Regions from separate parts of the Serratia sp. NA_13 genome, predicted to be linked through region 1. Evidence: predicted binding sites of a transcription regulator. Region 1 holds the regulator's gene; each other region holds the start of a gene.
The links. The regulator CRP, encoded in region 1, controls carbon source genes, mostly activating them, when cyclic AMP is high. The targets are predictions, from matches to a motif close to ATGTGANNNNNNTCACAT.
Positions count from the first base shown of each region.

Region 2: a site for CRP is predicted at 3,575-3,592, ahead of serA (phosphoglycerate dehydrogenase). Genes of this name have one in related genera too.
Region 3: a site for CRP is predicted at 4,418-4,435, ahead of ACUTSU_RS19530 (PTS sugar transporter subunit IIB). Genes of this name have one in related genera too.

Region 1 is NZ_JBQZFV010000018.1:72,673-80,179, reverse strand. Features, by position in the region: gene ACUTSU_RS20215 (PhzF family phenazine biosynthesis protein) at 1-476, opposite strand, end outside; gene ACUTSU_RS20210 (LysE family translocator) at 487-1,089, opposite strand; gene ACUTSU_RS20205 (hydrolase) at 1,208-2,188, shown strand; gene ACUTSU_RS20200 (YheU family protein) at 2,185-2,418, shown strand; gene ACUTSU_RS20195 (phosphoribulokinase) at 2,570-3,439, shown strand; gene ACUTSU_RS20190 (OsmC family protein) at 3,479-3,886, opposite strand; gene crp (cAMP-activated global transcriptional regulator CRP) at 4,266-4,898, shown strand; gene ACUTSU_RS20180 (YccS/YhfK family putative transporter) at 4,953-7,028, shown strand; gene argD (bifunctional acetylornithine/succinyldiaminopimelate transaminase) at 7,072-7,507, opposite strand, start outside.
Region 2 is NZ_JBQZFV010000010.1:13,908-21,414, reverse strand. Features, by position in the region: gene ACUTSU_RS14625 (YecA/YgfB family protein) at 1-423, opposite strand, end outside; gene zapA (cell division protein ZapA) at 745-1,074, shown strand; RNA gene ssrS (6S RNA) at 1,116-1,298, shown strand; gene ACUTSU_RS14610 (5-formyltetrahydrofolate cyclo-ligase) at 1,327-1,935, shown strand; gene serA (phosphoglycerate dehydrogenase) at 2,141-3,379, opposite strand; gene rpiA (ribose-5-phosphate isomerase RpiA) at 3,681-4,337, opposite strand; gene ACUTSU_RS14595 (LysR family transcriptional regulator ArgP) at 4,541-5,434, shown strand; gene ACUTSU_RS14590 (oxidative stress defense protein) at 5,711-6,442, opposite strand; gene argO (arginine exporter ArgO) at 6,554-7,171, opposite strand; gene ACUTSU_RS14580 (IclR family transcriptional regulator) at 7,295-7,507, opposite strand, start outside.
Region 3 is NZ_JBQZFV010000017.1:48,387-55,893, reverse strand. Features, by position in the region: gene fabV (enoyl-ACP reductase FabV) at 1-740, opposite strand, end outside; gene ACUTSU_RS19555 (DUF4377 domain-containing protein) at 960-1,310, opposite strand; gene ACUTSU_RS19550 (DUF4136 domain-containing protein) at 1,380-1,760, shown strand; gene ACUTSU_RS19545 (hypothetical protein) at 1,824-2,159, shown strand; one part of gene ACUTSU_RS19540 (IS3 family transposase) at 2,173-3,062, opposite strand; one part of gene ACUTSU_RS19540 (IS3 family transposase) at 3,062-3,308, opposite strand; partial or broken gene ACUTSU_RS19535 (cell filamentation protein Fic) at 3,410-3,580, opposite strand; gene ACUTSU_RS19530 (PTS sugar transporter subunit IIB) at 4,622-4,939, shown strand; gene chbC (PTS N,N'-diacetylchitobiose transporter subunit IIC) at 4,951-6,312, shown strand; gene ACUTSU_RS19520 (glycoside hydrolase family 1 protein) at 6,362-7,507, shown strand, end outside.

The sequences.
Region 1 (7,507 bases):
ACCTGCGCTTCGTTTTCCAACACTACCAACAGCGCATTGGCCTGCCACACTTCCTGCGGATGAGCGCCCAGCAGCGCCGCCAACCCTTCAGGTTCCACAACCTTCTGCGGTGGCCGGGACGGGAAATCCAGGACCATGCGTTCGCCATCTTCGGCGTCGCGTTTGACGTACAGGTCGCCGCTCGCCGAGCGGAAACGAATATCCTGCAGCGCCGGGTTCACCACGCTGAACATCACGTGTGCCGCCGCCAGCGTGCCGTGACCGCACAAATCGACTTCTCGCTGGGGCGTGAACCAACGGATGGCCGACATATCGCCATCGTCCCAGACAAAACTGGTTTCCGGCAGGTTCAGTTCATTGGCGATGGCCTGCATCTCCGCAGCCGACAAAGGCTGTTTTAGCAGGCAGACGCCGGCCGGATTGCCACGAAACCCTTGACCGGTGAAGGCCGCAATATGGAAGTAATTCTCCACCATTCACAATTCCTCAATGCCAGATGAGTAACACACAGGCCGCGGTGAGCAACCCCATAGAAACGTTAAAAATGATCCAGGCCTTTTTGCTGCGCAGCAGGCGGCCAATCACCGTGCCAAATCCCAGCCAAATCACGCCGGCAATGATGTTCACCACGAATATGCCCAGTGAGATCGCCAGAATAGAGGAGTTGTATTGAGCACCAGCCAGGCTGAAGCTGGCCACCGCCCCCAGCGCCATCAACCAGGCCTTGGGATTAAGGAACTGTAGCAGCCAACCCTGGTACAGCCGTATCGGTTTGGGCGGTGCCACGTCGGTTTCAAGTTTTTCATAAGCGGCGGTAGCCACTTTCCATGCCAGCCACAGCAGATACAGGCTTCCGAGAATTTTCAGCACCAGATGCAGCGCCGGATAAACCAGAATCAAGCTGCCGACGCCGAACGCCACCAACAGCAAAATGCTTTGCATGCCGAGCATGATGCCAATCATCAGCAACAGTGAACGCATAAAGCCGAAGTTGGCACCGGAAGTGGTCAGTAACATATTGTTGGGGCCAGGTGTGATCGCGGCAACCCACAGAAAACCTAACATCGAAAGAAATAAACTCGCATCCATCAGGCGGGCGCTCCTCACCCAGGTCATTTTTTGCAGTATTATTGTTAACTCAGGGTAGTGAAGCTATCAGCGCACTAATCATCCCACAAGAGTGGCCAATAAGAATTTAATTCAAGCTATGCATGAATCCTTTCGCCCGTTGAGCGGGGCCAGTAATCCCCATCTGCAAACGCTGCTACCACGGCTGGTGCGTCGCCACGTGCAGTTGAAACCCCACTGGCAACGGCTGGAACTGCCCGACGGTGACTTTGTCGATCTCGCCTGGAGCGAAGATCCGGCTCAGGCCGGCGGCAAGCCGCGCGTGGTGCTGTTCCATGGCCTGGAAGGCAGTTTCTACAGTCCCTATGCCCATGGTCAACTCAACGCCTGGCGTGAAAAGGGCTGGCTCGGGGTGGTAATGCATTTTCGCGGTTGCAGTGGCGTGCCGAACCGCAAGCAACGCATCTATCATTCCGGTGAAACGGAAGATGCGCGCTTCTTCCTCCAGTGGCTGCGTACTACCTACGGAGAAGCCCCCACCGCTGCCGTTGGCGTCTCACTCGGCGGCAATATGCTGGCCTGTTATCTGGCACAGCAGGGCGCCGACAGTCTGCTGCAGGCGGCGGTGGTGGTTTCTGCGCCATTGATGCTGGAACCTTGCTCATGGCGGATGGATCAAGGCTTCTCGCGGGTTTATCAGCACTACCTGCTCGGCCAGTTGAAACAAAACGCCACCCGTAAACTGCTGCACTATCCTGATACCCTGCCGCTCAAGCTGCCGCAGCTCAAGGCATTGCGTCGGATCCGCGACTTTGATGATGCGATTACCTCGCGCATCCATGGCTTTAGCGATGCCACCGATTATTACCGCCGTTGCAGCGCCCTGCCACTGCTGCCGTCGATCCAAACGCCGCTGTTGATCATCCATGCCAAGGACGATCCTTTTATGACCGACGAAGTGATCCCCGAAACCGCCACGCTGCCGCACAACATTGAATATCAGTTGACCGAGTTTGGCGGCCACGTCGGTTTTGTCGGCGGTACATTGAAAAAACCCCATATGTGGCTGGAATACCGTATTCCATCCTGGCTTGCCCCTTACCTGGAAACAATCAAGTGATCATCCCCTGGAAAGAACTGGAAACCGAGACCCTCAATAGCCTGATTGAATCCTTTGTGCTGCGCGAAGGGACCGACTACGGTGAGCATGAACGTTCCCTGGAACATAAAGTGGAAGACGTGCGCCGCCAATTGAAAAACGGCGAGGTGCTACTGGTATGGTCAGAACTGCATGAGACCATCAACATCATGCCGCGCGGGCAGTTCCGTGCCGGGCAAGAAGAAATTTAGTGACTGTCGGTTCTATGACTGACGGAAAAAATCAGGTAACAATGAGGGATTGCAAACCAACGCGCGGAATTTTGCCCTTGGCGAAAAGGTGTCAAACAGACCAAAAATTTTAACTGACGCCTGCGCATTAAACACGGAGTGACCCATCACCATGTCCGCCAAACATCCCGTTATCGCAGTGACCGGCTCCAGCGGTGCCGGCACCACCACCACCAGCGTGGCGTTCCGTAAAATCTTTCAGCAGTTGAACATCCGCGCCGCGGAGCTGGAAGGTGACAGTTTCCACCGCTATACCCGGCCGGAAATGGACGCGGCGATCCGCAAAGCGCGCGATCTTGGCCGTCATATCAGCTATTTCGGCCCCGAAGCGAACGATTTTGGCCTGCTGCAACAAAGCTTTAGCGAGTACGGTACCAACGGCACCGGTCGTTCACGCAAGTATCTGCACACCTACGATGAAGCGGTGCCCTATAACCAGGTACCGGGGACCTTTACCCCGTGGGAAGCCTTACCGGCACCGACCGACGTGCTGTTTTATGAAGGGCTGCACGGCGGCGTAGTGACCGAACACAACGACGTGGCCAAGCATGTCGACTTGCTGGTCGGCGTGGTGCCTATTGTTAACCTGGAATGGATCCAAAAGTTAATTCGCGATACCGGCGAGCGTGGCCACTCCCGTGAAGCGGTGATGGATTCAGTGGTGCGTTCGATGGAAGACTACATCAACTACATCACACCGCAGTTTTCGCGCACCCATATCAACTTCCAGCGGGTGCCGACGGTAGATACCTCCAACCCGTTCGCCGCCAAGGCGATCCCCTCGCTGGACGAGAGCTTTGTGGTGATCCACTTCCGCGGCCTGGATCAGATCGATTTCCCTTATCTGCTGGCGATGCTGCAGGGATCTTTTATCTCGCATATCAATACGCTGGTGGTGCCGGGCGGCAAAATGGGATTGGCAATGGAGTTGATTATGGCGCCGCTGGTGCAGCAACTGCTGGAAGGCAAAAAAATCGGCTAACTTACCGGAGCGCGGCAACGGACCGCGCCCCTTTATCTATCAGGACACCGCGCGGATCTCAAAACTGTGGGTCACGCTGGCGGCCTTGCTCAGCATCAATGACACCGAACAGTACTTCTCGGCGGAAAGATTCACCGCGCGCTCAACAATTTTGTCACTTAAATCTTTACCGGTGACGATGAAATGCAGGTTGATATGGGTAAACAACCGTGGCGCTTCTTCGCGCCTTTCAGAGGTCAGCTTCACCTCGCAATCACGCACGTCGTTGCGTCCTTTTTGCAGGATCGACACCACATCTATCGCGCTGCATCCTCCCACCGACATCAGCACCATTTCCATCGGACTGGGCGCTTTATCGCCGGCGTTGCCGTCCATCAATACCTGATGGCCAGACGCGGATTCGCCCAGAAACGTCAACCCTTCCACCCACTTAACTCTTGCCTGCATGCTGGTCACTCCGGTTAATTTCTTAAAATCAGACTACGCTTTCGCATAGAAACTGGCAACGGAACCTGATGCTAATCATGCTGAAGCGAGACAACACAAGACACCCGCCTCACTCTGTGCTACAAACAGAGCCGCAATAAATCTTTCCGGGACACTGATTTCAGGGAAACTCCCAGGGAAAGGCTCCTTTACCGGTATGTTAACAGAATGTAGCTTGCAGCTCTCCCGGCAAGTTAATATGCTAGAGCGACAGCGTATATTTATGACACGCCTCAAAACCTGCTGCCAGCTACCATTAAAACAACGGCGACAGCACGTTTTACAGGGAACTCTGACCCCTGTGACACAAGGCAGCGATAACAACAGAGGATAACAGCGAATGGTTCTCGGCAAACCGCAAACAGACCCTACTCTCGAATGGTTCCTGTCTCATTGCCATATCCACAAATATCCATCCAAAAGTACGCTGATTCACCAAGGTGAAAAAGCCGAAACGCTTTACTACATCGTCAAAGGCTCCGTCGCGGTGCTGATTAAGGATGAAGAAGGTAAAGAGATGATCCTGTCCTACCTTAACCAGGGGGATTTCATCGGCGAGCTTGGATTATTTGAAGAAGGTCAGGAGCGTAGCGCCTGGGTTAGGGCGAAAACCGCCTGTGAAGTGGCTGAAATTTCCTACAAGAAATTCCGCCAGTTGATTCAGGTTAACCCGGACATCCTGATGCGCCTGTCAGCTCAGATGGCAAACCGTCTGCAGATCACCTCTGAGAAAGTGGGTAACCTTGCTTTCCTGGACGTTACAGGCCGCATCGCGCAAACCCTGCTGAACCTGGCGAAACAGCCTGATGCCATGACCCACCCGGATGGTATGCAGATTAAAATTACCCGTCAGGAAATTGGTCAGATCGTCGGTTGCTCACGTGAAACCGTTGGTCGTATTCTGAAAATGCTGGAAGATCAAAACCTGATCTCCGCCCACGGCAAAACTATTGTCGTTTACGGCACCCGTTAATCACTGAAAAAACGGCGCGATAATTCGCGCCGTTTTTTTATGCCCCTAGTCATCATGTGGCGCCGACTGATTTATCATCCGGAAGTTAATTACGCACTACGACAAACGCTGGTGCTGTGCCTGCCGGTTCTGCTCGGGCTGTTGATCGGCCAACTACAATACGGCCTGCTATTTTCCCTGGTTCCCGCCTGCTGCAACATCGCCGGGCTGGACACGCCTCATAAACGCTTCTTTAAACGCCTGATCGTCGGCGGTTCACTGTTTGCATTCAGCAGTTTGTTGCTGCAGCAAGCTCTGTTGTGGCAGTTGCCGCTGCCGATACTGATGCTCGGCCTGGCGCTGCTGCTCGGTGTCAACGGTGAAATAAGCCCGCTACACGCCCGTCTGCTGCCTGCTGCGCTAGTTGCCGCCATCTTCTCCCTCAGCATGGCCGGTACGGTGCCGCTTTGGCACGCGCCGGTGTTATATATCGTGGGCACGGCCTGGTACGGCCTGTTTACCTGGTTCTGGTTCAAGCTGTGGAAAGAACAGCCGATGCGCGAGTCGCTTAATCAGCTCTATCTGGAACTGGCGGACTACTTCGAAGCCAAATATTCGCTGTTGACCCAGCACACCGACCCGCAGACCGCATTACCTCCCCTGCTGGTGCGCCAGCAAAAGGTCATGGATCTGATCACCTTGCTGTATCAACAACTTAATTTTCTCCCCCATGCCAGCAATCTCGAACAAAAGCGCCTGCAACGCACCTTCCAGGTCGCGCTGGATTTGCAGGAACACATCACCGTCAGCCTGCACCTGCCGGAAGAGGTGCAAAAACTGGTAGAACAGAGCCAGGCCGAAGCCATTATCCGCCGCAATGCGCAGGTAATTGCCAATCGGCTGCGCACGGTGGCGCACGATATTCTCTACCACCAACATTCGCAACGCTTCAATATGGGCAATGAACTGACAGCATTGGAAAAAGTGGCGGCACAGCACCCGGAGAATCCGGTTGGGCAGTTCTGCTACTACCACTTCAGCCGCATCGCCCGCCTGCTGCGTACCCAGCATCCACTCTACCGGCGTGACCTGATGGCCAATCAAAACCGCCTGCCGTTTTGGCCGGCGCTGGTCAGTTATCTGTCGTTCAAATCCAATGCCATGCGTAATGCGGCACGATTAGGCGTCACGCTGGCGGCAGGCAGCAGCCTCGGGATGATGTTCAACCTGCCGAAACCCTACTGGATCCTGCTCACTATCATGCTGGTAAGCCAGAACGGCTACAATGCCACCCGGGTGCGCATCCAGCACCGTGCGCTCGGTACTCTGGCCGGACTCGTCATCGCCGCCGGTCTGCTGCAATTACAACTGCCCGAAGCCGAGACCCTGAGCGTGATGCTGGTGATTACGCTGCTGGCCTATCTGGTTTCACGTAAAAACTACGGATTGGCGGTTATTGGTTTTACGGTGACGGCGGTCTACACCCTGCAACTGCTGGCCCTCAACGGCACACATTTCCTGGTGCCGCGGCTGATCGACACGCTGATCGGCTGCGTGCTGGTGTTCGGCAGTACCATCTGGCTGTGGCCACAGTGGCAAAGCGGATTACTGCGCAAGAATGCCCATCAGGCGCTGGAAAACGATCAGCAGGCATTACGTCTGTTGCTGGAAGAGCAAGAGCCAGATCCCAGTGCACTGGCCTACGCACGTATGCAGGTCAATCAGGCGCACAATGCGTTATTCACCTCGCTGAATCAGGCCATGCAGGAGCCGGGGTTTGAATCGAACTATCTGGCGGATATGCGCCTGTGGGTGACGCACAGCCAGTTTATTGTCGAGCATCTGAATGCAATGACTATCCTGGCGCGCGAGCACTATATGCTGACGCCAAAGCTGGCGGAGGAGTATCTGCAATCTTGCGAGATTGCGCTGCAAAGCTGCCAGCAACGGCTGGAGTACGACGGGCCGAGCAGTGGCAACAGCATTATGCAGCCGCCGGATTTGCACCCTGAGATGCCGGTGACCGAAATGGAGCGCCACCTGCGGCGCATTCTTTCGCACCTGAGCGTCATGCATACCATCTCGTCATTAGCCTGGAGCCAACGCCCACACCACGGCATCTGGCTGAAACGCAAACTGCGCGATGAATAAGGGCGCCACACGGCGCCCGGTTAACCATGCAGCAAATAGCAAATTAAGCGTTAATCACGTCCTGCACCGCCAGCTCAAACAGCGCCATACCCTGGTCGATGTCTTGGGTTTCCACCACCAGCGAAGGGGCAAAGCGGATCACATTTGGCCCGGCATTGAGGATCATCAGCCCACGAGCGGCAGCTGCGGTCAGGAAATCGCGCGCTTTGCCGTGGTATTGCGGTGTTAATTCAGCGCCAATCAGCAGGCCCATGCCGCGAATATCGCTGAAAACACCGTACTTCTCGCCAATTTTCTTTAACGCCTGCACGTATAACCCATGACGCAACTCAATGCCGCTCAGCACTTCCGGCGTATTGATCACGTCCAACGCCGCTTCCGCCACAGCACAGGCCAGCGGATTACCGCCGTAAGTGGTGCCGTGGGCACCGACCTGCATCACCGAGGCGATCTCTTCGGTGGTCAGCATGGCACTGACC
Region 2 (7,507 bases), on a different contig from region 1:
GGCTATGTTGCGCAGATCGTCGATCGCCTCACCCACCTCGTCTTTCACCTGAGCCAGTTTCGGCTGCATCATGCCGAGCCCGAGCAGGAAATGGTTCACCCAACCGCTCAACGCGTCGGCGCGATCGAATACGCTGACCGTCTCGCCTTCCGGCATCATCAGCTGGAACATGAAATCGTCGTCTTCCAGCGTTTCACGTGTGATTTCATGAAGTTGCTGGAGAGGTTGGCTCAATGCCTGCGGGAAGGCCACGCCTTCGTTAGTCAGATCGTACACCAGCGACTGCCAGCCGGCGTCGCGGCTGCCACCGCACAGCAGGCCGCTGATCAGGCCGTGCATTTCTGCTGCGGTCAACGCCACCGCTTGCTGGTTGAGGGCAAGGGTCAAAGATTGGTAACTTGGAAATGTATTCTGTATAGACATGCGTATTCGTCATCGTTGGCAGGATAAGTTCGTGTTATGCTACCACCAAGGTCCGTCGCTGTACCAGATAAGCACGACACCTCAGTGGCTAGTTATAATCGTGATGTGTCAGATCTCACACACTGCCGGCAGGGAACAAAATGAAGCTAAATACGCATTTTGAAACCCTTTTTTGACTGGTAATGTCTGTCGCAGTAGATTACAACCAGGTACTGAAAAAGGGGTTGTATCTTGGTACCGAGGTATATATAGTGGCGCCCGCTTTAGACGACCCGGTAGGGGTTGATTGAGGCTGGCGCGAAATTTAGGCAGGAAGGTGGCATGTCTGCACAACCAGTAGATATTCAAATTTTTGGTCGCTCTTTAAGAGTCAATTGCCCGCCAGAACAACAAGATGCGTTGAACATGGCAGCGGTCGATCTTAACGAACGGTTGCAAGATCTTAAAGTTCGCACTAGAGTCACAAATACTGAGCAGCTCGTTTTCATCGCGGCATTGAATGTTTGTCACGAACTTGCTCAAGAACGGTTGAAAACCCGTGATTATGCGTCCAATATGGAACAACGCATTCGCATGCTACAACAGACCATTGAACAGGCATTGCTTGAACAGGGTCGCATCTCTGAACGTCAGGATGCACAATTCGAATAACTTAAGTTGCTGATATCCAAGATTTTGGCAATGAGTAAAAAATTTCTCTGAGATGTTCGCCAGCGGGCCAGTCCCCTGAGCCGATATTTAGTACCAACAGAATGTGATGATCCGCGATCGGTGTGCATGCTCGGCCCGCCGAGAAGCCTTAAGATTGCGACAGCACGTTCACCTTGAACCATGGGTTCAAGGGTTACAGCCTGCGACGGCATCTCGGAGATTCCCCCTTCCTCAGCGGTAAGTGTGCTGACTATGTTTTTTCAAGCCCAGTATGCCCAGCAGCGGCAAAATATCCGTAACCAAATTCGTCAGCGTCGACGCGCCCTAACCTCTGAACAACAAAATAACTTTGCCCTGCAAACTGCCGAACGCATCGCTGCGCATCCACGCATCCAGGCGGCACACAGCATTGCAGTATTTTTGTCGTTTGACGGCGAGTTGGATACCCGTCCGCTGATTGAACGGTTATGGCAACAGGCCAAGCAAGTCTACCTGCCGGTGTTACACCCGTTTAGCCCCAGTAACCTGCTGTTCCTGCGTTACACCCCGGAAACGCCGCTGGTTAACAACCGTTTCAATATCCTTGAGCCACAGCTCGATGTGCGCAACGTCCTGCCGGTCGGGTCACTCGACGTGGTGCTGACGCCGCTGGTGGCGTTTGACAGCTCGGGCCAGCGTTTGGGGATGGGCGGCGGTTTTTACGATCGCACCCTGCAAAACTGGCAAAATGCCGGCCCCTACCCGATCGGGTTGGCGCATGACTGCCAGCAGGTGGAACAACTGCCGGTGGAACATTGGGATATCCCGCTGCCGGAAATCGTTACCCCAACGAAAAATTGGACATGGCGGATAGCCGAATAGCAAAAGGCCGGATAAATCCGGCCTTAGGTTGCTGACAAAGCAGGAAAAAGCGTGGTTTTTCCTGCTTTGTGGTGAACAGCCGAAAATCAATCAATTGATTTTCCTGATTTTTATTTATCAGCCTCTACTCGCTCTGGGCAGGAATGAGGTTTGTCATCAGTCTGAGGCCGGATAAATCCGGCCTTTTTTGTCACCGCGTTTTCAATCAGAGCAGCAGGCGAGCACGGATAGTGCCATCAATCGCCTTCATCCGTTGCAGTGCAGCATCGGCACGTTCGGTTTCCGCTTCGATATCGATAACCACATAGCCGATTTCCGGACCAGTTTGCAGGTACTGCGCGGCGATGTTCACCCCTTCTTCAGCAAAGATCTGGTTAATCTGCGTCAGTACGCCAGGGCGGTTTTCATGGATGTGCAGCAGTCGGCTGGCGTTAGGGCCATGCGCGGGCAGTGATACCTCCGGGAAGTTTACCGCCGACAGGGTCGAACCGTTGTCGGAGTATTTCGCCAGCTTGCCGGCCACTTCATCACCGATATTTTCCTGTGCTTCCTGAGTAGAACCACCAATGTGCGGGGTCAGGATCACGTTGTCGAACTCGCACAACGGTGAGTTGAACGGCTCGCTGTTGGTAGCCGGTTCTTCCGGGAAGACATCGATCGCCGCACCGGCCAAATGCTTGCTGGCCAATACTTTGCACAGTTCAGGAATATCCACCACGGTACCGCGCGAGGCGTTGATCAGAATCGAACCTGGCTTCATCAACGCCAGCTCTTCTGCGCCCATCATATTCTTGGTCGACAGGGTTTCCGGTACGTGCAGCGTCACTACGTCGCTCATATTGAGCAGATCGGACAGGTGGCGCACCTGTTGGGCATTGCCCAACGGCAGCTTGTTCTCGATATCGTAGAAGAACACTTTCATACCCAGACCTTCAGCCAGGATCCCCAACTGGGTGCCGATATGGCCGTAGCCAATAATCCCCAGCTTCTTACCGCGCGCTTCAAACGAGCCGACGGCCAGTTTCTGCCATTCGCCACGGTGCGCTTTGGCGTTGGCGGACGGAATGCCGCGCAACATCAGCAGCAGTTCGCCCAGCACCATTTCTGCCACGGATCGGGTATTAGAGAAAGGTGCGTTAAACACCGGAACGCCGCGTTTGGTCGCCGCCTTCAGATCAACCTGGTTAGTACCGATACAGAAACAACCTACCGCCACCAGCTTCTCTGCGGCAGCGAAAACTTCTTCGGTCAGATGCGTGCGCGATCGGATACCGACGAAGTGAGCATCGCGGATCGATGCCTTAAGCGATTCGGTGTCTAACGCACCTTTGTGATATTCAATGTTGGTATATCCGGCAGCCAGCAGATTATCTACCGTGCTCTGATGAACCCCTTCCACCAACAGGAATTTAATCCTGTCTTTCTCCAATGATACTTTTGCCATTTACCCGACCCTATGTTCAGACTTCAGAAGCGGCTGTTGTGAAACAGCACGCATCCAACATAACAAAAATAACGCAGGCGGCAATACAAACGATTGCCCGCCCGTCAGTACAAGGCTCAGCGTTGTTGGCGGTTTCTGGCAGAAAATGCCATAGGGAAAGAAATAGGCAGAAGCTTCGTGGAGCTATCGCTCGCAATGTGACATATGTCACCAAATTTGGCGCTTTTAATAAAAGATATTTTAACCAGTGAATTATGCGGCCCGGTGGGATCCAAGACCGCATACCTGCTGGGGTACTACATTATTCGACAACCTTCACGCCGCCAGGCGTACCCACCAGCGCGACATCGGCCCCCCGATTAGCGAACAGACCCACGGTCACCACACCGGCGATGCCGTTGATTTTGTTTTCCAGCGCGATGGCGTCCATGATGTTCAGGTTATGCACATCGAGGATCACGTTGCCGTTATCGGTCAGGACATTCTGACGATACTCCGGCAGCCCGCCCAGCTTCACCAGCTCACGCGCTACGTAAGAGCGAGCCATCGGGATCACTTCTACCGGCAGCGGGAATTTACCCAATACTTCAACCTGTTTGCTGGAATCAACAATACAGATAAATTTGCGCGCGATAGCAGCAATGATTTTTTCACGCGTCAGTGCAGCGCCACCGCCTTTGATCATCTGCATATGACGGTTGATTTCATCCGCGCCGTCGACATAAATATCCAGTGAATCCACTTCATTGCTGTCGAAAACGTGGATACCAAGGCTTTTCAGCTTGGCGGTGGAGGCGTCAGAGCTGGACACCGCCCCTTCGATCTGGTGCTTGATCGAGCCGAGCGCGTCAATAAAATGGGCGGCGGTCGAGCCAGTGCCGACCCCAACGATGGTGCCTGGGGTAACGTAATCCAGTGCTGCCCAGCCAACCGCTTTTTTCAGTTCATCCTGCGTCATAATATGTCCATTGCCTCTGTACGAAAACGTGTGCGTATTATAGGGTAAATCGCTATTTTTCACTCAGGCAGGATCACACTTCTTCACGCCAGGCCGCATTTTTAGGCGCGGTGCGACAAGATGACCCGGTGATTTTCTACCTGTAATACACCAGAGATGTGGCATAGTGCCTGTATCAATTTACTTTAAGGGATATCTTTCCGATGAAACGCCCAGACTATCGAACGCTGCAAGCGCTGGACGCGGTGATCCGTGAGCGTGGCTTTGAGCGCGCCGCGCAAAAACTTTGCATCACACAATCGGCAGTATCCCAGCGCATCAAGCAGTTGGAAAACCTGTTTGGCCAACCGCTGTTGGTGCGTACCGTGCCGCCACGTCCGACCGAGCAGGGCCAAAAACTGCTGGCGCTGCTGCACCAGGTGGAATTACTGGAAGAAGAGTGGCTGGGTAACGATACCGGCATTGATACGCCGTTGCTGCTGTCGCTGGCGGTTAACGCCGACAGCCTGGCGACCTGGCTGCTACCGGCATTGAAACCGGTACTGACCGACTCCCCTATCCGCCTGAACTTGCAGGTAGAAGACGAAACACGCACTCAGGAACGCCTGCGCCGTGGTGAAGTGGTGGGCGCGGTGAGTATCCAGCCGCAGCCGCTGCCAAGCTGCCTGGTGGATCAACTGGGCGCGCTGGATTATTTGTTCGTCGCCTCGAAGGGTTTTGCCGAGCGCTATTTCCCTAACGGGGTTACACGCTCCGCGCTGCTCAAAGCGCCGGCAGTGGCGTTCGATCATCTCGACGACATGCACCAGGCTTTCCTACAGCAGAACTTTGATCTGTCGCCGGGCAGCGTGCCCTGCCATATTGTGAACTCGTCGGAAGCCTTCGTGCAGTTGGCACGCCAGGGCACCACCTGCTGTATGATCCCGCATCTGCAGATTGAGAAAGAGTTGGCTTCGGGTGAACTGATCGATCTGACGCCGGGCCTGTTCCAGCGCCGCATGCTGTTCTGGCACCGCTTCGCGCCGGAGAGCCGCATGATGCGTAAAGTGACAGATGCCCTGCTGGAGCATGGCCGCCAGGTTCTGCGCCAGGATTAAATAGAAAAGGTTGCTGTTCAGGTTGTTTTTAAGCCCGAGATACCCGGGCCTAGCGCACCGAGGGGCACTCCGGCAGCTAAAGCTGCTACGACCCCATCGGCACGCTCTCCCTAATAACGGGCTTGATCAGTAGTCTGAAAGACCAATCTTATACCCTAAATAATTGGAGTTGCATCAAGGCGGCCAAGGCAGGAATCCCCAGGAGCTTACTCAAGTAAGTAACTGGGGTGACTGCCTGCAGCCAACACAGATGCAGCTTCAAGTATGACGGGTATATTACTGAGCGGCGTTGCGCTGCAACTCAAATACTACATCCACCTGATCGTCAAAGTGAATGCTTTGCTGTTCGTAGGTTTGCGCCGCATCACTTTCTGCTGCCGCACCCGCCGATTTATACATGCGCGCTACCGGCATCGGCTGGTAGTTGGCGACATGGTAACGAATGCTGTATACCGGCCCCAGCTTGGCGTTAAATCCTTTCGCCAGAGAAGCGGCTTGCTGAGTCGCGTTCTCGATGGCCTTCTGGCGCGCCTGCTCACGGTAGACGTCCGGTTTTGCCACGCCCAGCTCAACGGAACGGATCTCATTGAGACCGGATTTCAACGCCCCGTCCAGCAGCTCGTTCAACTTGTCCAACTGGCGCAATGTAACCTGTACCTGACGAACGGCACGGTAACCTTTCAACACCGACTCACCGGTTTTCAGGTAATCATATTCCGGTTGAGTACGCAGGTTGGCGGCGCTGATGTCTTTCTTCTCAATATTGTTTTTCTGCAGGAAATCAAAATATTGCGCGACGCGCTCATCAACCTGCTTCTTCGCCTGGGCGGCGTCTTTGGATGAAACGCTGACCTCTATCGCCAGAGTGGCAATATCGGGTGTCGCGTCAACGCTGGAGGTACCCGAGGTCACTACGTGCGGCCCTTCCGGCACTTCTGCCGCCTGCAGCGCCAGAGGTAACGTCCCTAATCCAATCATTGCGGCCATAGCCAATGCTTTAAGCTTCACGGTGTCTCCTTGATGACAGGCTTTAACTGATTACCAGCCTGAAAGGCCAGTTCCTTGGCATCAAAGCTAGCATATCGCACGGGGTTTTGAATTCGGATTAGTGACAAATTCTTATAAACTTGCCCCTTGCCAGGCCAACTGCAAGGCGATACCCCACATCACCCCCCCAACCAATGTATTAATGATACGCTGCGCCATTTGGGTTTTCAGCCACGGTGCCAGCCAAGAGGCCAACAGCGCCAGGGCGAAGAACCAAACGACGGAAGCGCTGACCGCCCCCAGCGCAAACCAGGAACGTACGTCCGGCGTCAGTTGGCCCCCCAAACTTCCCAGTACCACAAAGGTGTCGAGATAGACATGCGGATTCAACCAGGTCACCGCCAGCATGGTCACCACCAGCCGCCAGCGGCTTTGTTTCAGCTCCTCCGCCGTCGCCAGTGCCAGTTGCCTGCTAAATGCGGTACGAAACGCCCCCCAGCCATACCACAGCAAAAAAGCTACCCCACCCCAGGTGACCAGCGCCAGCAGCAGAGGCGAGCGGCTCAGTAAGGCGCTACCACCGAAAATCCCGCCGCAGATCAGCACGATATCGCTCAGCGCACACAGCGACGCAACCATCAGATGATACTGTCGGCGAATCCCCTGATTCATGACAAAAACGTTTTGTGGGCCAAGCGGCAAGATCATCGCGGCGCTCAGAGCGAAGCCCTGCAAAAAGACAGCTAACATGGTATTCCTCACAGAGAAAAAAGCGCCGTTAAGCGGCGCGTATCGGGCAATACGCGCATCATAGGAGGAAAAAATTATTAGGTGAAATTGATATTTCTAATCAACTATCAGCAATGCTAATAATCAGGCGGGAATAACAAATCCCAGCTCCTGAGAAATACGCTGTGCGGTCGCCAGCACCGGCTTAATCAGGGCCTTGACACCAATCTGTTGCAGTTTCGCAGTCGGCAATGAGACCGACACCGCATAGGGCACCCGTTGTTGAATATCAAATACCGGCGCCGCCACGCAGGACACCCCCAGCTCATTCTCTTCGCGATCCATCGCCATGCCCTG
Region 3 (7,507 bases), on a different contig from region 1:
AAATCTTCTTTGGCTTTGCCCAGCGTACCGTGCCAGTAGATTGGCCAGGTCAGATCGGTACCGATATAGGAGTAAGCCACTGCCTGCACGTTGTCCGCCAGCACGCCGGCCTCTTCCAGTGCGTCCATCCACAACTGCCAGTCCTGGCCACCCATCACTTTGACGGTATCAGCAATTTCTTGCTCGTTGGCCGGTTCAACCACGGCTTCAACCAGCACGTCTTTGTTGGTATCGAGCGCCACGGATTTGTACGGTTCGCCGATAGGTTTCAGCGCAGAGCGCACCACTTCACCGGTTTCAGGCATTTTACGCACTGGCGAGGCCAGCGAGTAAACCACCATGTCGATCTGGCCCAGATCCTGTTTGATCAGGTCGATAACCGTTTGGCGGCATTCATTGGAAAACGCATCGCCGTTAACGCTTTTCGCGTACAGGCCTTCTTCTTTAGCTGCCTTGTCAAAACCAGCAGAGTTGTACCAGCCGGCAGAACCGGTTTTGGCTTCGCTGCCCGGCTTTTCAAAAAATACGCCGATGGTGGCTGCACCGCTGCCAAATGCGGCATTGATACGTGACGCCAGGCCGTAACCGGTGGAAGCACCGATCACCAGCACTTTTTTCGGGCCGTTTTTCAGTTCGCCACGTGACTTAACGTAGGCAATTTGCTCACGGACATTGGCTTCACAACCTGCCGGATGAGCGGTAGTGCAGATAAAACCACGAATTTTAGGTTTGATAATCATAGTAATTTTTTCTTGGTAGCTAAAAACCGAAGGACAATATACCTGATTTTCTCAATATACTTAAGCTGGGCGCATGGCAGAATCGCAACAAGTGCAGTGAACAGACCAGTTGTCCCGGTGAAAATCTTGTTACCGCTTCAGGATCATGGGGATAGAAGCGAGGAACCTGGCGGGGGTTTTCAAGGCCAGTGGACTGTACGCCCGGCCCGATAAAACCCATCAGACTTTGTTCTTTTCCAACTGTTCAATCAGCGTATAACGCAGTGACGATGCATCGGCCGGCGGGTTTTCCACCTGTGTCACCTGCACTTTCAGGCGGTAGTTGTAGCCCGGTTCAAAAGTAAAACCTTCAATCCCGGTATAAAACAATTCCCACGGTTCTTGCGCGGAATGACGCACCTGCATGCACTTCATTGGGGCAACGCCCGTGCAATTTACCAGCGCGCTGTTCACCAGCAACACTTCCATATGGTTTCCGTCTTTATTCACCGGTTGGCTCACTGTCGCTCCCTCCTGGCTGCAGCCGGCCAGACCGGCCAAGGCAAAAAATAACAACGCTTTGATTTTCAATGTAATACACCATCAAGTCTTTAGGTTGGGTGATAGTAACAAAGCTACGACTATCGAGGCCAGCGGCAGGTGACCAGTAATTATGATCACAGCGCTAACTTCAGCCAATATCACACCTACGGCTTTGCCACAGAGACGACCGGGCAATACCAGACACTGATGGGCAAGTATATTCAATCGGCAATTAAACAACAGATGGAGCAGCGCGGTTATAAAGCCAGCACAACGCCTGACCTGTTGGTGTACAGCAGTGCAATGAAACAGAAAAAAGTGCAGGTGAATGACACCCCGGCTCCGGTTGGCCGTCGAGGTTATGCAGGCTGGGGCGGTTATAATCAAACCGTATGGAGCTATACCGAAGGCACCCTGCCGGTTGACCTGGTGGACAGCAAGCAAAACAGCTGGTCTGATTACAATCTAACGTTTATCAATAATGTTTATACCATCTAATAAGTCAGAGTTGCTTCATGAGATAAATAACCCTCACCACTTTGATAACAAAGGAAATATTACATGATAAAATTATCAAACTTGATTGAAGAGAAGAAAAAAAAATTCGCAAATCATAAATTCTTTTCTTATATTTGTGATACATCACGTTCACTTGAGGAACGGCTATCATTCCTACCTAACATGTCACACTTCATTATGAGTTTTGGTGACATAAATAAATATGTACTCCCCTTCCCCTTGCCTCAAAATGATCTTGAAAAAGCCATCAATACCCATGCAGAAGAAGATTCAAATCATTGGCCATGGTTTATATCTGATCTGCAGCAACTAAACATGAATAATAGCCAACCATTAACAGACACACTGAGGTACCTTGGACTGACCCCACGACAGTAGACATATCCTGTCCTCACGACGAGGCCTGTTCGAAGGCCTCCGGACTGACGCCGCCGAGATGACTGTGGCGCCGGGCCCGGTTGTAGAACACTTCAATGTAATCGAATATATCGGCCCGGGCCAGATCCCGGGTTTTGTATATTCTCTTCCTGATGCGTTCTTTTTTCAGCGAACTGAAGAACGATTCGGCCACCGCATTATCCCAGCAGTTGCCACGACGGCTCATGCTCGGGGCCAGGTTATTGGCCCGACAGAAGCGCTGCCAGTCATCACTGCCGTACTGGCTGCCCTGGTCTGAGTGCACGATGACCTCGCCGTCGGGTTTACGTCGCCAGACCGCCATCATCAGCGCATCCAGCGCCAGTTCGCGTGAGAGTGTGGGTTTCATCGACCAGCCGACCACATTACGGGCGAAGAGATCGATAACCACCGCCAGATACAACCAGCCCTGCCAGGTGCGGATATAAGTAATATCGGTGACCCAGACCTGATTGGCCCGGACAACAGTAAACTGCCGCTGCACGCGATTAGGGGCAATCACTGAAGGTCGCCCAGCGATACGACGCGGCGCTTTATAGCCGCGCACGGCTTTGATCCGGTTCAGTTGCATAATACGGCCCACCCGGTTTTTACCGCAGGTTTCCCCGATTTCGTTCAGATCGCCATGAACCCGCCGGTAACCGTATACGCCTCCACTCAGTGAATATGAGTCACGGATAAGCGCCAGCAGACGCTGGTTATCTTTATCACGCGCCGAGACCGGGTTATGCAGCCACGCGTAGAATCCGGCCCGGGCGACATTCAGTACCCGACACATCGTCATCACACCCCATACAGTGCAGTGCTCATTGATAAAGCGGTACTTCAGTCGGGCTCCCTTGCAAAGTACCGCGCGGCCTTTTTCAGGATATCCCGTTCTTCTTCGGTGCGTTTTAGCTGCGCCCGTAGTTTCAGGATCTCGCTTTTGGCTTCCAGTAAATCCCGGGCATGCTGTTCGCTGTTATAGGGTTTAATCGCCCGTAACCACTTATAAAGACTGTGTGTGGAAACGCCCAGCCGGTCAGAAATTTCAGCGACGGAATAACCGCGTTCCGTTATTTGACGGACGGCTTCTTCCTTAAATTCAGGGGTAAATCGTGGTGTGCCCATACGCTCCTCCTATGCTCAAACTATAGGGCAGGATCGTCTACCGGGGTGGGGTCAGTCCAAACTATAGGGCAGGATCGTCTACCGGGGTGGGGTCAGTCCAGTCCTTCCGGGAACTGTTCTTCAAAAACAGACTGGTATAGTTGTTCTAACAGGAAAAGTTCAGCCTCATCCATCTCATCAGAAGTAGCGAGCCCCAGCTTATTAGCCAAAACTTGTTCGCCAGAGTCTTTCTCATACTGACCTTCACTGCTGGATACATGGTATCGGCTCATGGAGATGCCCTGTGTTATTAGAGGGATGGAAAAACAGAGGGATTATAACGCTGGATGAGTACAGCAAACAATATTTGTAAAATCAGATAGTTACAAATGTTTAGGTTAAAATGTGTTTTTTATTCACTGGTGGAAAATAATCGTTAGTAATCAGCATTAACACACCAATGCATCATCGGCGTGTGCGAATCGAGCTTATCGGTACTATTCATAAGATTACTGTTTCCAATCCATTGAATTTAAAGTTGCTTGTGATGTTGATTGTCATCATTAGGGGTCGTCACGCCGCGGCACAAAAAACTACTCGATAGAGCAGTGGTTGACGGCGGTAAGGATCAATAAGCCCTTAATACTCTCGCTATACTAGCCCAGCGGGCAATCGGCTGTCACAGGTAAAATGGGAAGCTTTACGCAAAGTCGGTTTGTAAGGTATGGATTGCGTTACACAGGTTAATCATGGAGTGATGCAGGGCTGTATTGCAGATGTCCTTAGTGAGTAATCAAAGCAATGCGTTACCCCAATCAGGCGATCTACCGCGAAGGGTACCCTGCTCTGCCTGAAGCTGGCCTGCCAAACCCTGGCCCCCAAAACCCCAGCCATTTACCACTTCTTTTCCATCCCCCGGATCGTCCTATCTTGCTGAAGCGCGCTAATCAAGGGCGAACGATTTTATGGTCACCAATCGACCTATGGACGATCCCGCACACAGAATTATCCATAAACACCCTGCATGTTTTTAACTTATTGTTTATAATTATTATTTGTTTATTTATGACGAATTTATTCAGTAATTAAAGGTTATTTGAGAGACAGGTCACACTATTTTTTTATGTGAAATGTGAAGAGGGTCAATCAGGAAGGTCAAGCAGAGACGGTTCTAACTGCTTGTGGCTTACCGATCCGCTGCACTGCCTCCGTATACTGTCTGCAACCAGGGCAAAGTAAGGGAAATTTTCATAAGGAATGTGCGTGAGGCAATGACTATTGCATCTGGCAAACAAATGACACGGGGCTTTTTTGATTATCTTGAGGGATTGGGTATGGAAAAGAAAAAAATCTATCTGTTTTGTTCTGCCGGTATGTCGACTTCCCTGCTGGTTTCAAAAATGAAAGCACAGGCCGAGAAGTACGAAGTGCCGGTGATCATTGCCGCCTATCCTGAGGCGTTGGCCGCAGAAAAGGGGGCAGAGGCAGATTTGGTTCTGCTCGGGCCACAGATTGCCTACACGCTAGCCGAAGTGCAAAAGCAGTTACCCAACAAGCCTGTTGAAGTGATCGACTCTGCTTTATACGGCAAGCTCGATGGCCTGGGCGTATTGAAGGCCGCAGTCGCCACCATAAAAAAAGCTAACCAATAAAGGGGTCTGCCGTGAATACGTTAATTGCCTCGTTGGAAAAGGTCATTCTGCCCTTTGCCGTGAAAATTGGTAAACAGCCCCACGTTAATGCCATCAAAAACGGGTTCATTCGCTTGATGCCACTGACGTTGACCGGCGCGATGTTCGTTCTGATCAACAACGTGTTTCTTAGCTTCGGCGAAGGATCGTTCTTCTTTTCAATGGGCGTGCGGCTGGATGCGTCTACCATTGAGACGTTGAATGGCCTGAAGGCCATCGGTGGCAGCGTTTATAACGGCACCCTGGGGATTATGTCCCTGATGACGCCCTTTTTTATCAGTATGGCTTTAGCTGAAGAGCGCAAAGTCGACCCGTTGGCCGCAGCGCTGCTGGCGGTTGCCGCCTTTATGACCGTGACCCCGTTCAGCGTCGGCGAAGCTTATGCCGTAGGCGCTAACTGGCTGGGTGGTGCCAACATCATTTCCGGTATGGTGATCGGCCTGGTGGTGGCGGAGATGTTTACCTTTGTGGTTCGTCGCAACTGGGTGATCAGCCTGCCGGACAGCGTTCCTTCTTCAGTGTCACGCTCGTTCTCTGCCTTGATCCCCGGCTTTCTTATCCTGTCGATCATGGGCGTACTGGCCTATTGTCTGACGCTGTGGGGCACCAACTTCCACCAAATCATCATGGACAGCATCTCGGCACCGCTGGCAAAAATGGGCAGCGTCGTGGGCTGGGTATATGTGATGTTCTCCTCGCTGCTGTGGTTCTTTGGGGTACATGGTTCAATGGCGCTGGCTGCACTGGACAGCGGTATCATGACGCCATTCGCGCTGGAGAACGTCGAGCTGTACAACAAGTACGGTTCTGTCGAAGCCGCAGTGGCTGCAGGTAAAGAGTTCCACATGTGGGCGAAGCCGTTCGTTGACTCCTACATCTATCTGGGCGGAACAGGTTCGACGCTGGGGCTGATTATTGCCATCTTTATCGCTTCACGCCGCGAAGATTATCGTCAGGTTGCCAAGCTGGCGACGCCGTCGGGCATCTTCCAGATCAACGAACCTATTCTGTTCGGCCTGCCGGTGATTATGAACCCGGTGATGTTTATTCCGTTTATTCTGGTTCAGCCGGTACTGACGATTATTACCACCGTGGCTTATTACACCGGATTGATCCCGCCAATTACCAATATTGCGCCATGGACCATGCCGGTGGGGCTGGGGGCGTTCTTCAACACCAACGGCAGTATTGTGGCCATGTTGCTGAGCTTCTTCAACCTGGGGGTAGCGACCCTGATTTACCTGCCGTTCGTGATGATCTCCAACAAGGCACAGAGCCAGATCGATCAGGCGACGGAAAGCGAAGAAGACATCGCCAAGGCGTTGAAATTCTAACTGCAGTCTGGGGCAGCAATCCGCTGCCCCGGTTTTAGAGGGGCTTCGGATGAAATATCAATTTGCTGACGATTTCTGGTGGGGGAGCGCCACTTCGGCACCCCAGTCGGAAGGGGCAGCCGCGCGGGATGGCAAAAGCCAGAACATCTTCGATTACTGGTATGAGATTGCACCAGAACGCTTTCATCATCAGGTTGGCCCGTCCGAAACCTCCACCTTTTATGATAATTTCCAGCAGGATATCCAACTGCTAAAGGCCCTTGGGCACAATAGCTTTAGAACCTCGATCTCCTGGTCACGGTTGATCCCGCAAGGGGATGGCGAAGTGAACCCGAAAGCGGTCGCTTTCTATAATGCGCTGATCGATAGCCTGCTGGCTCAGGGCATCACGCCATTTATCAATCTTTACCATTTTGATATGCCGCTGTGCATGCAGCAACAGGGTGGCTGGGAAAGCCGGGCGGTGGTTGATGCCTACGCGCGTTATGCCAAAACCTGCTTCAGCCTGTTCGGCGACAGAGTCAGCCATTGGTTCACCTTTAATGAGCCGATTGTCCCGGTTGAAGCCGGGTATCTGAACGACCTGCATTATCCTTGCGTGGTTGATTTCAAAAGGGCGATTGCAGTGGCTTACCATAGCGTTTTGGCTCATGCCAAAGCGGTGAGCGAGTTCAGGGCGCTGGGGAACCAGGGCTCGATAGGCATTATTTTGAACCTGAGCCCGACTTACCCGCGTTCGGACAGCCAGGAAGACTTGGTTGCCGCCCATCATGCGGATCTGCTGTTGAACAAAAGTTTCCTCGATCCGGTGACCAAAGGGCGCTATCCGGACGATCTGGTGAATATACTGCGTGCCAATGACTTATTGCCGCAGACTGCGCCGGAAGACGCGCAGCTGATTGCCGATGGTGTAGTGGATATTCTGGGCGTCAATTACTACCAACCGCGCAGGGTCAAAGCGAAGCAAGGCTATCGGGCCAGCGACCCGGTGACAATGCCGGAAGACTTGTTCAACTATTACGAGATGCCGGGCCGCAAGATTAACCCGCACCGCGGCTGGGAAATCTATGAAAAAGGCCTGTATGACATCCTGATGGATCTGAAGGAAAACTACGGCAACATTCCCTGCTATATTTCAGAAAACGGCATGGGGGTAGAGGGCGAAGAGGCCTTCATCGGTGCCAGTGGGCGGGTA